DNA from 2 places in the Streptomyces sp. NBC_00872 genome. Region 2 is predicted to be linked to the other one. Evidence: riboswitches for the same ligand, from Rfam matches in the RefSeq annotation. Region 2 holds a riboswitch; the other holds the start of a gene.
The links. A riboswitch is a leader RNA that binds a small molecule or an ion and turns the genes downstream of it on or off. The one in region 2 is predicted to bind cobalamin.
Positions count from the first base shown of each region.

Region 1: linked by a shared signal. The riboswitch ahead of OG214_RS16615 (CbtB domain-containing protein) and the one ahead of OG214_RS13195 (ribonucleoside-diphosphate reductase subunit alpha) in region 2 are both predicted to bind cobalamin.

Region 1 is NZ_CP108806.1:3,889,123-3,896,860, reverse strand. Features, by position in the region: gene OG214_RS16640 (GNAT family N-acetyltransferase) at 1-186, opposite strand, end outside; gene OG214_RS16635 (DUF6597 domain-containing transcriptional factor) at 343-1,377, opposite strand; gene OG214_RS16630 (TIGR03086 family metal-binding protein) at 1,441-2,010, shown strand; gene OG214_RS16625 (GlsB/YeaQ/YmgE family stress response membrane protein) at 2,208-2,471, shown strand; gene OG214_RS16620 (histidine phosphatase family protein) at 2,500-3,234, opposite strand; cobalamin riboswitch at 3,291-3,459, shown strand; gene OG214_RS16615 (CbtB domain-containing protein) at 3,497-3,721, shown strand; gene OG214_RS16610 (CbtA family protein) at 3,742-4,566, shown strand; gene OG214_RS16605 (NAD(P)-dependent oxidoreductase) at 4,795-5,430, opposite strand; gene OG214_RS16600 (TetR/AcrR family transcriptional regulator) at 5,514-6,197, shown strand; gene cbiE (precorrin-6y C5,15-methyltransferase (decarboxylating) subunit CbiE) at 6,435-7,738, shown strand, end outside.
Region 2 is NZ_CP108806.1:3,111,485-3,119,222, reverse strand. Features, by position in the region: gene OG214_RS13200 (ribonucleotide-diphosphate reductase subunit beta) at 1-305, opposite strand, end outside; gene OG214_RS13195 (ribonucleoside-diphosphate reductase subunit alpha) at 305-2,785, opposite strand; cobalamin riboswitch at 2,929-3,071, opposite strand; gene mctP (monocarboxylate uptake permease MctP) at 3,254-4,885, opposite strand; partial or broken gene OG214_RS13185 (DUF3311 domain-containing protein) at 4,966-5,232, opposite strand; gene OG214_RS13180 (GntR family transcriptional regulator) at 5,416-6,186, opposite strand; gene OG214_RS13175 (sugar ABC transporter substrate-binding protein) at 6,476-7,738, shown strand, end outside.

The sequences.
Region 1 (7,738 bases), 780 kb from region 2:
GCCCGTCCGGTCCGCGCTCAGGTCGACGTACCGTCTGTGCCGTTTGACAAGCTGTTCCTCCGTCTCGGGACCGCCGAGATGGGTCATCATTTCCGGCGTGTTCGCCGCGCGGAGAAGGCCGAGATCGGTCTCCGACCACGGTTCGAGCCGTACGCGCGGTGCTTTGATCTCCATGTCACGCTCCATGTCACGCACTGTAGGGCGGGGGTCTGACATATGGGCCGGGAACGGCGCGTTGGCCGTCGGCGCCGTAGCGGAACGTGAAGTTACGGCAGTGCCGCACAGAGGTAAGGGCAGGGGCGGGGACGTGGTCCGGTCCGGGAGGGCGTGGGAGCGGCTGGTTCAGAGGCCCGAGCGGCTGTAGGCCGTCGGCGGTACTCCGACGGTCGCCGTGAAGTCGCGTACGAGATGTGCCTGATCGCTGTAGCCGAGTTCGGAGGCCAGCTCCGCCCAGTCGACCTGTCGGCCGGAGTCCGGTGCCGACGCTGAGCCGGAGTTGGAGCCGGAGCCGGGATCGGGGTCGGGGCTGGACAGGGAGCCGGAGCTGGAGCCGTCGCGGGGGGCGGCGTCGGCCTCGGGGCCTTCGCCGGTGACCGTGCCCGCGTCCGACTCGGCGCGCTCCAGCGCCTCATGGATCCGGTAGCGCAGGATGACCCACTTCGGCCCCACCCCCACATAGGTGGCGAACAGCCTCTGCAGCGAGCGTGTGGAGACCCCTTCCGCCTCGGCGAGCTGGGCGACGCGCCGGATCGTACGGTCGGTCCTGATCCGGTCGGTCAGCGCCATGGCGTGGTCGGCCCCCGGGTCCGGCCGCGGGCCGACTCCCAGCAGATACGTGTCGAGCGCGGCCACCCTGGCGTTCTCCTGCCTGGCCTCCTGCTTGGCCTTCTCCGCGGTCTCCTCCCCGGACTCTTCCCCGATCTCCTTCTCGGACTCTTCGGCTTCGGCGGGGCCGAGCACCGTCTCGATGTCCGCGTCCGTCGTGGGCATGACCTCGCCGAGGGGCACCCGCCGTCCTGTCCACTCCGACACGGGCCACCGCGGCGCGAACGGCCGGAAGCCACCGGGTCTGAACTGCACCCCGCACACCCGGCCCCGGCCTTCGAGCCGCTGGGTGAACAGTTCCAGCCCGATGCCCGAGACCTCGGCGAAGGGCGGGCTGTCGGGTCCGTGTCCGAAGCGCTGGAAGACCACGTTCACCGAGGGGTGCGGCACGACATGGGAGACGTACGGCTGGGGCAGATCCCAGTCGATCAGCCAGTAGTGCTCCAGGTACGGCCGCAGGGCCGGCGCCGGTTCGCGGCGTCGGAAACGTACCCGCGCGAACAGCTCCGGGGCGTCGACGATGCCCCGCGTGTCACGCCGTGGACCGGCCATGGACGGATCCTATGTCGCGTTTGTTCAAGACGCCGAGAGCGGTCGGTTCATACGGTCGGGGCCATGAGCGACAAGATCAGCAAACTGTTGGAGGTGGCGGCCGACCGTACCGTCACCGTCGTCCGCGGCATCACCGATGACCAGCTCGCCGCACCGACTCCGTGCGACGAGTACGACGTACACGCCCTGGCCGACCATCTCTTCCAGGTCGTCGTCAACTTCCAGGCGCTGGCTGCCAAGAAGGACGCCGATTTCGGTGCCGCCCCCGAGCATCTGGCGGGGGAGTGGCGCGAGCGCTTCGCCGAGGAGACCGTGCGGCTCGTCGCGGCCTGGGACGCGCCCGGAGCGGATGAGGGCACCTCGGGGGCCATGGGGCTGCCGGCCAGGACGGTGGGTGCGATGGTGCTCGGCGATCTGGCCGTGCACGGATGGGATCTGGCGCGGGCGACGGGGCAGCCGTACGACCCGGATCCGGCGCTCGTCGAGATGCTCGGGGAGGAGTTCGCGGCGCTGGCGCCGATGGCGAGGAAGATGGGGGTGTTCGGGGAGCCGGTGGAGGTGACGGAGGACGCCGGACCGTTCGAGGTGCTGCTGGCCGCGACGGGGCGCGACCCGCACTGGAGCCGCGCGTAGCGCCTCCCGAGGTATCTCCCGCGATACCTCCCGCGATATCTCGTGCGCTATCTCGCGTGGACGTTCGCCCTTCCACCGCCCATGACCCTCAAACCGAACTGGCGAACTATCGCACTCCTGGACTGAACGCATATTCGGCGGGCAGACGTTCTGACATACACCGCGATCAACAGCGAGTGTGGTGAGAAGGAGCGGGCATGGAGATCTCCGGCATTTTCACGGCCATAGTGATCGGTATCGTCATCGGCGTGCTGGGGCGGCTCGTCGTCCCCGGGCGCCAGCACATCGGTGTGCTGTGGACGATCGTGGTCGGTATCGTCGCGGCCCTGATCGGTACGGCCCTGGCGGCGGCCGTCGGGGTCGCCAATACGGACGGTCCTGACTGGGTCGAGTGGATAATCCAGATAGGTCTGGCGGCGGTGGGTGTCGCCGCGCTCGACCGGGCCAAGGCGCGCCGCTGACCGACTTCGTCGGGGTGTGCGGGGATCCTCAGGGCGCGGCGGTGCGCAGGGGACGGCCGGCGAGCAGATTCCAGCGCCCGTCGCGCCCGCTGAGTTCGATGACGCACAAAGGCTGTACGTCGATCCTCCAGAACGACTGGGGGGAGGCACCGAGGGCGTGGACGGCGGCGGCGCGGATGATGTCGGGTTCCGCCACGGCGATGACATGTCCGCCCGAGTCCTCGCCGGAATCGGAGCCGAGGCCGTCCAGCCAGTGACCGACGCGGGTGTGGAAGGTCAGCAGGGATTCCCCGCCATGAGGTGCGGACGCGGGATCGGAGAGCCAGGCGGCCACCGACTCCGGTTCCTCGCCGACGACCTCATCGAGGGTTCTGCCCTGCCAGCGGCCCATCGCGCAGGGGGCGAGGTCGGACAGCGGCTCGGTGTCCAGGCCCAGGATCTCGGCGGTACGGCGACAGCGGTGCGAGGGGGATACGTAGAGGGCGGCGGCGCGGGGGAAGGTCTCCCGTACGGCTTCGGCCTGCCGGAGCCCGAGGGGGTCGAGTGCGTCGACGGTGTCGGGTGCGTCGACGGTGTCGGGTGCGCCGGCGCCGGCGCCGGAGTGGGTGCCCGTGCCGGTGGTGACGCCGGCGGTGCCGGTAGTGGCGTCCGCGCCCCGGGCCGGGGTCGGGTCCGTGGCGCCGTGGTCGGTGCGCTCGGGGAAACGGGCCTCGCGCAGGGCCGTGCTGAAGGCCGGTGAGACAAGCATCACCCGGGTCGTCATACGGCTCTCCTCGTTCCGGTTCCGACGGTCTTTCGACGCCTGCCGCTGATCGGTGTCCTCTTGGCCCGTCTGCCGGTTCGCGGTACCTTCACGTCGATATCACGACGGCGGGACGGAAGTCCGGTGAGAGTCCGGCACGGTCGCGCCACTGTATGCCGGGTGTCGGCCGTGTGACAGCGCGGTGGAGCCCGGTCAGTCAGACCCGACGGCCGTCGTTCGAGCTCCATCGAATGGGACGCGAGTTCCCCAAGGAGGTTCCGCCATGGCTGAGTCCATAGCCCCGCCGACCGTTTCGCCCGTCAGCGTCACGGTGACCCCGCTTCCACTGCGCGCTGTTCTGCCGTGGGCGGTGTTCGTGGGCACGCTGATGCTGGTCCTGCTGTACTTCGTCGGCGCCGAGCAGGGCGCGACGTCGGTGTTCTCGGGTGAGGGTGTGCACGAGTGGGTGCACGACGGCCGTCATCTCCTCGGCTTCCCCTGCCACTGACGCTGACGGAGATCACGCACATGCTTGCCTCCACCGTCAGAACTCTCCTGGTCCGCGGCATGATCGCGGGTGTGCTGGCCGGGCTCTTCGCGTTCGCGCTGGCGTATCTGGCCGGTGAGCCCTCCGTACGGGACTCCATCGCGCTGGAGGAGACCCAGTCGGCACCGGCGGCGGCGCACGCACCGGGAGCGACGCACGAGCACGGCGAAGAAGAGGAGGAGGAACTGGTCACCAGGCCGGTCCAGTCGACGTTCGGACTGGCCACCGGAGTCCTCGTGTACGGAGTGGCCCTGGGCGGAATCGCCTCGCTGGTCTTCTCCGTCTGTCTGGGCAGGATCGGCGGATTCGGACCGAGGGCGACCGCGGCGCTGATCGCGGGAGCGGCCTTCACCACGGTCTATCTGGTGCCGTTCCTCAAGTATCCGGCGACCCCGCCCGCGGTGGGCAACCCGGACACCATCGGCAAGCGCACCACGCTGTTCTTCCTGATGATCGTGCTCAGCGTGCTGCTGGCCGTCGTCGCCGTCATCGCGGGCAGACGGCTCGCTCCGAAGCTGGGCAATTGGAACGCGTCCGTCGTCGCCGGCGCGGGATATGTCGTCGCCGTGGCGGTCGCCTGTCTCGTCCTGCCCGGCAACTCCGATGCCGTTCGGGAGACCTTCCCGGCCGCTCTCCTCTGGGAATTCCGGCTGGCATCGGTCGCCGTGCAGGCGCTGCTGTGGACGGCCTTCGGGCTGATCTTCGGCGCGCTGGCCGAGCGGGTACTGCGGCCCGGTGGCCAGGGTGTCTCCGCGGCGGGCGTGGACGCCGGCGGTGTCACCTCACCGGTACGGACTGCCGGCTGACGTTCCGTCCGCCGACGCCCGCCCGGTCCGCCGACGCCCGCCCGGTCCGCCGACGTCCCTGTCGTCCGATGTACCGACCGCCGCCGCCCCTCTCCGCTCTTCTCATCCCTTTCGCCGGCACGGGCCCGAGCCCGGACCCGGACCTGAGCCCGCGTAGGGAAGGCCGGACCTGAGCCCGCGTCGGGAAGGAAGGAATGAGCGCGGAGAAGGGCGGGCGTCGGGCGGGCGTCAGTTGCTGACGCCGACGGCGTGCCGGACCGTCTCCGGGAGCGTCACGAAATCCAGCATGGCGCGGGCGACGTCGGCGCGGGTGATCGTACTGCCGGCCGGGCCCGTTCCCACCTGGTGGCGGTAAGTGCCCCTGCCGGCGGCGTTCGTCAGCCGGGGCGGCCGTACCGATGTCCACTCCAGGTCGCTCTCCCGCAGGAGCCGTTCCATCACTTCGAGGTCGGTGTACAGCTCCTTGAGAGCCGCCCAGAGCACGGGTGTGAGCACCCGGCGTGTGAGCCACGCCTGACCGGTCCCCGCGCGGTTGAGCGGCGCGGCGCTGACGACGACGACCCGGCGGACTCCGGTCGCCGTCATCGCCTCGACCGCCGCGCGGGCGGAGGAGGAGGCGGGCTTGAGCGGGTCATGGCGGCCGAGCTGGCCCATGCCGGACAGGACGGCGTCGGTTCCGTCGACGACCTTGATCAGAGAGGCGGGGTCGAGGGCGTCGGCCTGGAGCACCGTGAGGTTCTCGTGCGTCAGATTCAGCCGGGACGGATCCCGTACGGCGGCAGTCACCGTATGCCCGTCCGCGAGGGCGTGCGTGACGATCTGCCGTCCCACGCCGCCGGTGGCTCCCAGCACTGCGAGTTTCATGACCATGCCCCTTCGAGGGGAGTGAATACTTACTCCCCATAGTGGGTGAGTGTTCACTCACCTGTCAAAGCTAGGATGGCGGTATGACTTCAGAAGCAGCTCCGCCGCCGTCCAAGCCCCTGACGGGGGGTGCCCTGACCCGCTCGCGCATCCTTGACGCCGCCGCGCGCCTGATGAACACGGTGGGACTGACCCGTACGACGACGAAGGAGATCGCGAGGGAGGCGGGGTGCTCGGAGGCGTCGCTGTACAAGCACTTCCGCGACAAGGAGGAGATCTTCGTCACCGTCCTGCGCGAGCGTGAGCCGCGCTTCACGGACGCGCTGGCGGCGCTGCCGGGGCGCGCGGGCGAGGGCGAGGTGGCCGAGCAGCTGGAGGAGGTGGCGCGGGTGGCGGTCCTCTTCTACCGCCGGACGTTCCCGATGGCGGCCTCCCTCTTCGCCAGTCCCGATCTCCTCGCGGCCCATCGCGGAAAGCTCGACCTCAGCGCGTCGGGCCCACAGGTGCCCGTCCACTCCCTGGCCGCATATCTGACGGCGGAACAGGATCTGGGCCGGCTGTCCCCGGCCTTCGACCCGGACGCGGCGGCGATGCTTCTGATCGGCGCGTGTTTCCACCGGGCCTTCCTGACCCTGTTCTTCGCCCCGGACCCGCCGGCTGGGGCACCGCTTCCGGAGGACGAGACGGATTTCGCGCGGGAGACGGTACGGGCCCTGCTGGAGGGGATCGGGTCCTCCGCGCACGCGAGGAGCGGACGTTCCGGGTGACGGAACCGGGCGTACGGTCCACGGCTGTTCGCAGGCGTGCGGGCGTTCGTCGGCGTGTGGTCGTTCCCCGGCGTGTGGCCGTTCGGTGGAGTGCGGAGGGCTCGTCGGACTCGTCGGGGGCGGGAGACGGCGGGACAGTAGAGTGTGGGGCCGGTCTTTCTCCAGCTCAGAAGCTCAGAGGTGTATCGCAGTGAGCGCAGCACCGTCCCCGCCTTCGCCCCTTCCGGTGTGTCCGCGGTGACCGCTGTGACGGCCGTGACCGTCGTGACCGTCGTGGGGATCGGTGCCGATGGCTGGGCGGGGCTCTCCGGCGTGAGCCGGGAGGCGTTGCGGGCGGCCGAGGTGGTGGTCGGCGGGGCGCGGCAGTTGGCGCTCCTGCCGGAGGACGGGTGCGCGGCGGAGCGGGTGGTGTGGCCGTCGCCGCTGCGGCCCGCCGTGCCCAAGGTGCTCGCGGCCCACGCGGGCCGGCGGATCTGTGTGCTGGCGAGCGGGGACCCGATGTTCTACGGGATCGGACGGACCCTCGCGGAGGTGGTGGGGGCGGGGGTGCTGCGGGTCCTGCCGCATCCGTCGTCCGTGTCGTACGCCTGCGCCCGGCTCGGCTGGCCGGTGGAGGACACGGAGGTCGTCACCCTGGTCGGCCGCCCCACCGAGCGGCTCGCCGCCGCCCTGCACGAGGGCCGTCGGGTGCTCGTGCTCAGCGCGGGGGCGGCGACCCCGGCGGAGGTGGCGGCGCTGCTGAGGGACCGGGGTTTCGGGCCGAGCCGTATGCAGGTACTCGAACAACTCGGCGGCGGGGAACGGGAACGGCGTGCCGAAGGCCTCGCGCGGGACTGGACCGAGCCGTCCGGCGACCCGCTGAACGTCGTGGCGGTCGAATGCCGGCGCTCACCGGACGCGACGCGGCTCGGCGCCGTACCGGGCCTGCCGGACAGCGCGTACGAACACGACGGCCAGCTCACCAAGCGCCATGTCCGTGCCGCCACACTGGGCGCGCTGGCGCCCGCGCCGGGCGAACTGCTGTGGGACGTCGGCGGCGGGTCGGGTTCGATCGCCGTCGAGTGGATGCGTACGCACCGGTCCTGCCGCGCGGTGTCGGTGGAGCGGGATCCGGTACGGGCGGAACGGATCGGACGCAACGCGCGAGCGCTCGGCGTCCCCGGTCTGCGGGTCGTCACCGGTGGCGCGCCCGACGCGCTGGCGGGACTGCCGGTGCCGGACGCGGTGTTCGTCGGGGGCGGGCTGACCGTGCCGGGGCTGCTGGACGCCTGCTGGGACGCGCTGCCGGCGGGCGGCCGGCTGGTCGCGAACACGGTGACGCTGGAGTCCGAGGCGCTGCTGTTCGACCGGTACCGCCGCTTCGGCGGCGAACTGGTACGGCTGGCGGTCGCGCACGCCGTGCCGGTGGGTGGTTTCACGGGCTGGCGGCAGGCGATGCCGGTCACGCAGTGGTCGGTCGTAAAGGGCTCGGGTCCGGGATTCGGCTCGGGTCCGGGATTCGGTCCGGGTCCGGGTCCGGGATTCGGTCCGGACAATGGTCC
Region 2 (7,738 bases):
ACCAGATTGTTCGCCACGATCGAGTCGCCCGTCGCGAAGAACGCGACCAGCCGGCCGATCATGTGCTGCTCGGCGGGGGTGAGCTTGGCGAGGTCGGCCACGTCGGAGTGGAGGTCGACCTCCTCCACCGTCCAGGTGTTCTTGATCGCGTCGCGGTAGCGCTCGTAGAAGTCCGGATACCGCATGGGCCGCAGGGTCAGTTCGAAGCCCGGGTCCAGCAGGTTCCTGGTCTTCGGCGTCGTCTTCTCGGCTGCCTCAGCTGTCTCGGCTGTTTCGGCTGTCTGAGCGGTTGTCTCGGTGGTCATTACTGGCACGCCTCACAGGACTCGGGGTTCTCCAGGGAGCAGGCGACGGCCTCCTCGGCCGTGGCCACCGTCAGCGGCGTCACGGGCGTCACGGGCGTCACCGGCGTTACCGCCGTGGCCGTCGCCTGAGCGGGTACGGCCGCCCGAGCCGCTCTCGCGATCCTCGTCGCCGGGCGCGAGCGCAGGTAGTACGTTGTCTTGAGGCCCTTCTTCCAGGCGTACGCGTACATCGAGCTGAGCTTCCCGATGGTCGGCGTCTCCAGGAACAGGTTCAGCGACTGGCTCTGGTCCAGGTACGGCGTACGGGCCGCCGCCATGTCGATCAGTCCGCGCTGCGGGATCTCCCACGCCGTGCGGTACAGATCGCGGATCTCCGCCGGGACCCAGGTGAAGTCCGCCACCGAGCCGTTGGACTCGCGCAGCGCCTCGCGCGAGCGCGCGTCCCAGACGCCCAGTCGCTTCAGGTCCGCCACCAGATACGAGTTGACCTGGAGGAACTCACCGGAGAGCGTCTCGCGCTTGAAGAGATTGGAGACCTGCGGCTCGATGCACTCGTACACACCGGCGATCGAGGCGATGGTCGCCGTCGGGGCGATCGCCAGGAGCAGGGAGTTCCGCATGCCCGTCGCCGCGACGCGGGCGCGCAGTGCCGCCCAGCGCTCGGGCCAGGCCCGCTCCACGTCGTAGTGGTCGGGGTGCAGTACGCCACGGGCCGTGCGCGTACGGGACCAGGCGGGCAGCGGCCCGTGGCGCTCGGCGAGGTCGCAGGACGCCTCGTACGCGGCGAGCATGATCCGCTCGGCGATCCTGGTGGAGAGCGCGGCGGCCTCGGCGGAGTCGAAGGGCAGCCGCTTCTTGAAGAAGACGTCCTGGAGACCCATCGCGCCCAGGCCCACCGGACGCCATTTCGCGTTCGAGCCGGCGGCCTGCTCGGTCGGGTAGTAGTTGATGTCCACCACCCGGTCGAGGAAGGTCACGGCCGTACGGACGGTCTCGTCGAGCCGCTCCCAGTCGATCTCGCCCGACTCCAGGACGAAGGCGCCGAGGTTGACCGAGCCGAGGTTGCAGACGGCCGTCTCGCCGTCGTCGGTCACCTCCAGGATCTCCGTGCAGAGATTGGAGGAGTGGACGACGCTGCCGGGCTCGGCGGTCTGGTTGGCCGTACGGTTCGAGGCGTCCTTGAAGGTCATCCAGCCGTTGCCGGTCTGGGCGAGGGTACGCATCATCCTGCCGTACAGCTCGCGTGCGGGCAGGGACTTGCGGGCCAGACCCGCCGCCTCGGCGGCCCGGTACGCCGCGTCGAACTCGTCGCCCCACAGATCGACCAGTTCCGGTACGTCGACGGGGGAGAAGAGCGACCACTGGCCGTCCGTCTCGACGCGGCGCATGAACTCGTCGGGGATCCAGTGCGCGAGATTCAGATTGTGGGTGCGCCGCGCGTCCTCACCGGTGTTGTCCCGCAGCTCCAGGAACTCCTCCAGATCGGCGTGCCAGGTCTCCAGATAGACACAGGCCGCGCCCTTGCGCCGGCCGCCCTGGTTGACGGCAGCGACCGAGGAGTCGAGGGTGCGCAGGAACGGGACGATGCCGTTGGAGTGCCCGTTGGTGCCCCGGATCAGCGAACCGCGCGAGCGGATACGGGAGTACGAGAGGCCGATGCCGCCCGCGTGCTTGGAGAGCCTGGCCACCTGGTGGTAGCGGTCGTAGATGGAGTCCAGCTCGTCGCGCGGGGAGTCCAGCAGATAGCAGGAGGACATCTGGGGGTGGCGGGTGCCGGAGTTGAAGAGCGTCGGCGAGGACGGCAGATAGTCCAGCCGGCTCATCAGCCGGTACAGCGCGGCGACCTCCTCCAGCGCGCGCACGCTCTCGTCCTCCGCGAGGCCGGACGCCACGCGCAGCAGGAAGTGCTGCGGGGTCTCGATCACCTGACGGGTCAGCGGATGGCGGAGCAGATAGCGGCTGTGGAGCGTGCGGAGCCCGAAGTAGCCGAAGCGGTCGTCGGCGGCGGGGTCGATCAGCTGGTCGAGGCGGTCGGCGTGGCTCGTGACGAAGGCGGCCGTACGGTCGGCGATCAGGCCCTCGCGGTGACCGGTCGCGACCGACGCGGAGAACGACACGGCGCCCTGGCCGGCGGCCTCGTCGGCGATGGCGCGGGTGAGCAGCCGGGCGGCGAGCCGGGAGTACGCGGGGTCCTCGGAGATCAGCCCGGCCGCCGCCTCGGTGGCGAGCCCGCGCAGCTCGGCCTCGTCCGACGCGGCGTTACGGCCCCGGAGCGCGGCGGCGGCGACCCGGACCGGATCGGTGTCGGGCAGATCGGCGGTCAGCTCCGTCAGGGTCCGCAGCAGAACGGCCCCGGGGCCGTCGGCGGGCCCGGCAGCTCCGGTGGTCCCGGCAGCTCCGGTGGTCCCGGTGATTCCGGGGCGGGCTGAAACCGGGGCTGAAACCGGGGCTGAAGCCGGATCGGCTGGCGCGATGGTCACGTGGTGCTCTCCCTCGCTCGGCTCCGGGCCGGCGCGGGGGATACGGGGGCGCGCACAGCCGTACGGGCCCTCCCCGGGCAGCACGGTGTACGGCGTCCACCGGCCCAACCGCGAGGCCCGGACGTCTCGGCGCCCGGATCGGTCGAACCGGACGCACCGTCGGCAGGTATTCGGACTCGCGGACATGACAAAACACGCCACAGCACACCGTTGCGGGACAGTTCCGGATTCCCACCGGATTCCCCTGCGTCGACAGCGAGGTCGAGCATACATCTGGTGGGTGGTCGCTGCGTCACCCCCCAGATGTAGTGTCGTGCGTCGGTTCGGTGCTTGTTGTCGGCCTCGTCCGTTCCGGGCGCGCGCCGCATACGGAAGGGCCGCCGCGGCTTCCTTCCGGGAGTCGCGACGGCCCTTCCATGGCCGTACGGGCGGGCGTACCGGCGGTCAGCGCACCGGGTGGCTCCGGGGTCAGCGCACCGGGTCGCCCGAGGTCGCCGCCGGGAGTTCCACCTGGACGCCCGGGTCGCCCGCGTCCGCCGTGTAGTCGGACGGGGCGGTCTCGTCGACGCCCTCGGGGGCCTTGAGCGCCCGCATGACGAAGGTGAGCACCACCGTCACCACCACATTCAGCACGAACGCGGTGAGACCGATGTAGCCGATCTCCCCGAGCCCCGGGATCTCCGCGGAGGAGCCGCCGAAGTGCTTCTGGGTGGGGCTCGCGACGCCGTACGCCGCCGCCGTGCCGTACACCATGCCGACGCCCCAGCCGACGAGCAGCGCCCAGCGGTGGAACCAGCGGGTGAACAGCCCGCCGACCAGGGCCGGGAGCGTCTGGAGGATCCAGATCCCGCCCAGGAGCTGGAAGTTGATCGCCACCGTCTTGTCCATGGTGAGGACGAAGGCCAGCGCCCCCACCTTCACCAGCAGTGAGACGATCTTCGAGACCTTCGTCTCCTGCGCCGGTGTCGCGTCCGGCTTGATGAAGTCCCGGTAGATGTTGCGGGTGAAGAGATTGGCCGCCGCGATCGACATGATCGCGGCCGGCACCAGCGCGCCGATACCGATGGCCGCGAAGGCCACCCCCGCGAACCAGTCGGGGAACATGGTCTCGAAGAGCTGCGGGATCGCGAGCTGTCCGTTCTCGACCTCGATCCCGGCCGCGATCGCCATGAAACCGAGCAGCGCCAGCAGACCCAGCATCAGTGAATACAGCGGCAGGATCGTGGTGTTGCGGCGGATCACATCGCGGCTCCGGCTGGACAGTGTCGCCGTGATGGAGTGCGGATACATGAAGAGCGCGAGCGCGGAACCGAGCGCCAGCGTGGCATAGCCCCACTGCCCGGCCTCGCCCGGCACGAGCGCGCCGCGTGGCTGGCCGGTCACGGGGTTGGGCTCCGCGAAGGCCTCGCCCGCCTTGGCGAAGATGTCGTCGAACCCGCCCAGTTTGATCGGGATGTAGATGATCGCCACGGCGATCACCAGATAGATCAGGGTGTCCTTGACGAAGGCGATCAGCGCGGGCGCGCGCAGCCCGGACGAGTAGGTGTACGCGGCGAGCACACCGAAGGCGAGCAGCAGCGGGAGGTCCTTGATGAACCAGTTGGTGTCCTCGCCTCCGCCGACGCCCATCACATCCAGCACCGCCTGGATACCGACGAGCTGGAGCGCGATGTACGGCATGGTGGCGAGGATGCCGGTGACGGCGACCGCCAGCGAGAGCCCCTTCGAGCCGAAGCGTCCCCGTACGAAGTCCGAGGTGGTCACATACCCGTGCTTGTGCGACACCGACCACAGCCGGGGCAGGAAGGTGAAGATCAGCGGGTAGATGAGGATGGTGTACGGCACGGCGAAGAAGCCGGACGCGCCCGCCGCGTAGATCGCCGCCGGAACGGCCACGAAGGTGTACGCCGTGTAGAGGTCGCCGCCGAGCAGGAACCAGGTGACCCAGGTGCCGAACGACCGGCCGCCCAGGCCCCATTCGTCGAGACTGTGCTCGTTCTCGGCCTTGCGCCAGCGGGTGGCGAGGAAGCCCATGACCGTGACGGCCAGGAAGAAGAAGATGAAGACGGTGAGCGCGACACCGTTCACGCCGTCGGTCATCGCGACGCACCTCCCTCGCGGGAGCTACGGGAGCTACGGGAGCCACGGGAGCCACCGGCGCCGCCGGAACCACCGGCGCCACGTGCACTGCCGGTGCCTCGGGCGCGCTGGTCACGCTGCCAGAGCAGATAGGCGATCATGGTCAGCACCGTCGAGAGCAGTACCCAGGCCATCTGGTACCAGTAGAAGAACGGGATACCGATGAAGGCGGGATCGGTCTTGGCGTAGGAGCTCACCCAGAGCAGGGCCACGAAGGGCGCGAAGAGACAGAGCGCGATCACCACGCGTACGGGAGTGACCGTCGGAGGTCGTGTCGTGGGTGGCTTTTCTTCCTGGACTTCTGACACAGCGGATCCGTCCCCTCACTGATCGCCATTGATGAGCGCGCAGGAAATCTACGGCAATGGCATCAGCGGCGGGTAGGTCCGGATGTGAAGGACTGGGAGGTGAACGCGGAGGAACCGGGCCCGTGGGCCCGGTTCCTGACCGTACGTCCGATCCTTCCGCCCGCCGTCCGCCGCGGTCCGGGGTCAGCGGGCCGGGCGCTTCAGCCGCGCCACGAACTTGTAGCGGTCGCCGCGGTAGACCGAGCGCACCCACTCCACCGGCTCACCCGCGGCGTCCAGCGAGTGCCGCGAGAGCATCAGCATCGGCAGGCCGACATCCGTGCCGAGCAGTCCGGCCTCGCGCGGAGTGGCCAGCGAGGTCTCGATCGTCTCCTCGGCCTCGGCGAGATGGACGTCGTACACCTCGGCCAACGCCGTGTAGAGCGAGGTGTACTTGACGAGCGAGCGGCGCAGGGCGGGGAAGCGCTTGGCCGACAGATGCGTGGTCTCGATGGCCATCGGCTCACCGCTGGCCAGCCGCAGCCGCTCGATCCGCAGGACGCGTCCGCCCGCGGTGATGTCGAGCAGTCCCGCCAGGGTGTCGTCGGCGGTGACATAGCCGATGTCCAGGAGCTGGGACGTCGGTTCCAGGCCCTGGGCCCGCATGTCCTCGGTGTACGAGGTGAGCTGGAGGGCCTGGGAGACCTTGGGCTTGGCGACGAACGTCCCCTTGCCCTGGATCCGTTCGAGCCGGCCCTCGACGACCAGTTCCTGGAGCGCCTGGCGCACGGTGGTGCGCGAGGTGTCGAACTCGGCGGCGAGCGTGCGCTCCGGAGGCACCGGGGTGCCTGGCGGCAGAGTTTCCGTCATATCCAGCAAGTGCCGCTTCAGGCGGTAATACTTAGGCACGCGTGCCGTACGGGTGGGGATTCCGTTGTCGGTCTCCGTGACGTTTCCGCCCCCGTCCGCGGCCATGGCCTGCCTTCCCGACTCCTGCGCTGCTGCCGTCACCGGCTCCTCCGTCTGTCGCGGCTCACATGGTGGCACGGTCCGGCCACGGGTCGTCGCCCTCCCTCAGGTGTCGGTCCGATAACGGACACGACTGCCCTTCTTATACACCCTTGACACCCCTAAAGGTCTAGGCCAAGCTCCCCGTACTGGTCTAAACCATTAAAGACCAGGTCCCAGCCCCAGCAGTACTCGTCGTAAGTCTTCGCGGTCTTCGCGGTGGGCAGGGGTTGCAGGCATCCCTGAGGAGGGTGGCGTGAAGCGCAAGCTCATCGCGACGGTCGGCGTCGCGGGCATGATGGTCGGTATTGCCGCGTGTGGCTCGGACGACAGCACGGCGTCGAAGGATCCCAAGGACCGTAAGGAGACGCTGACCGTCTGGCTCATGTCGGACGCGCAGAGCACCTGGCCGGAGCTGGTCAAGGACGTCAACGACCAGTTCAAGGCGAAGTACCCGAACGTTACGGTCAAGGTCCAGTACCAGCAGTGGGCGGACAAGGCCAAGAAGCTCGACGCGGCGCTCGCCGGCGACAAGTACCCCGATGTCGTCGAGCTGGGCAACACCGAGACGATGACGTACATCCTCAACGGCGCGCTCGGTGAGATCGATCCGGCCAAGTACGAGAACTCGGACACCTGGATCAAGGGTCTGAAGGACACCTGCACCTTCGAGGGCAAGCAGTTCTGTGTCCCCTACTACGCGGGCGCCCGGGTCGCGATCTACAACAAGGACATGTTCAAGGCCGCCACCGGCTCGGACGTGCTGCCCACCACCGAGGCGGACCTGACCAAGGCCCTCGACCAGGTCGGCACCAAGTACGGCAAGGACAAGGCGTTCTCGCCGCTCTACCTGCCGGGCCGCTACTGGTACGCGGCCATGTCGTACGTCGCGGCGTACGGCGGGGAGATAGCCAAGTACGACGAGGGCGCCAAGGAGTGGAAGGCCAGCCTCTCCACCCCCGAGGCCCAGCAGGGCATCCAGCACTTCGTCGACCTGGTGAAGAAGTACAACCACGGCGACAAGACCAAGGACGAGGCGGACCACGCCAACGTCATGGCCAATGAGAAGACCGCGCTCCTCTACGGCAACGGCTGGGAGGCCGGCAGCGTCGTCGACTCGGCGGCGAACGGCAACCCGAAGCTGAAGGACAAGATCGGTACGGCCGGTATGCCCGGCCCCGAGGGCAAGACCCTGCCGTCCTTCATCGGCGGCTCCGACCTCGCCACCATCTCCAAGTCCAAGGTCCTGGACCTCGGTGAGGAGTGGATCGCGGCCTTCACCAGCGCCAAGTCGCAGGAGGTCCTCGCCTCCAAGAACATCCTGCCGAACAACACCAAGCAGCTTGAGCCGCTGAAGGCGAAGCCGGAGACCGCGCCGATCGCCAACGCCGTTCCCGACGCGTGGTTCACCCCGATCGCCCCGGGCTGGACGGCCATCGAGAAGAAGGAAACGCTCGAGGTCATGCTGCTCGACATCATCAAGGGCAAGTCGGTAGCGGAGGCCACGAAGGCGGCCGAC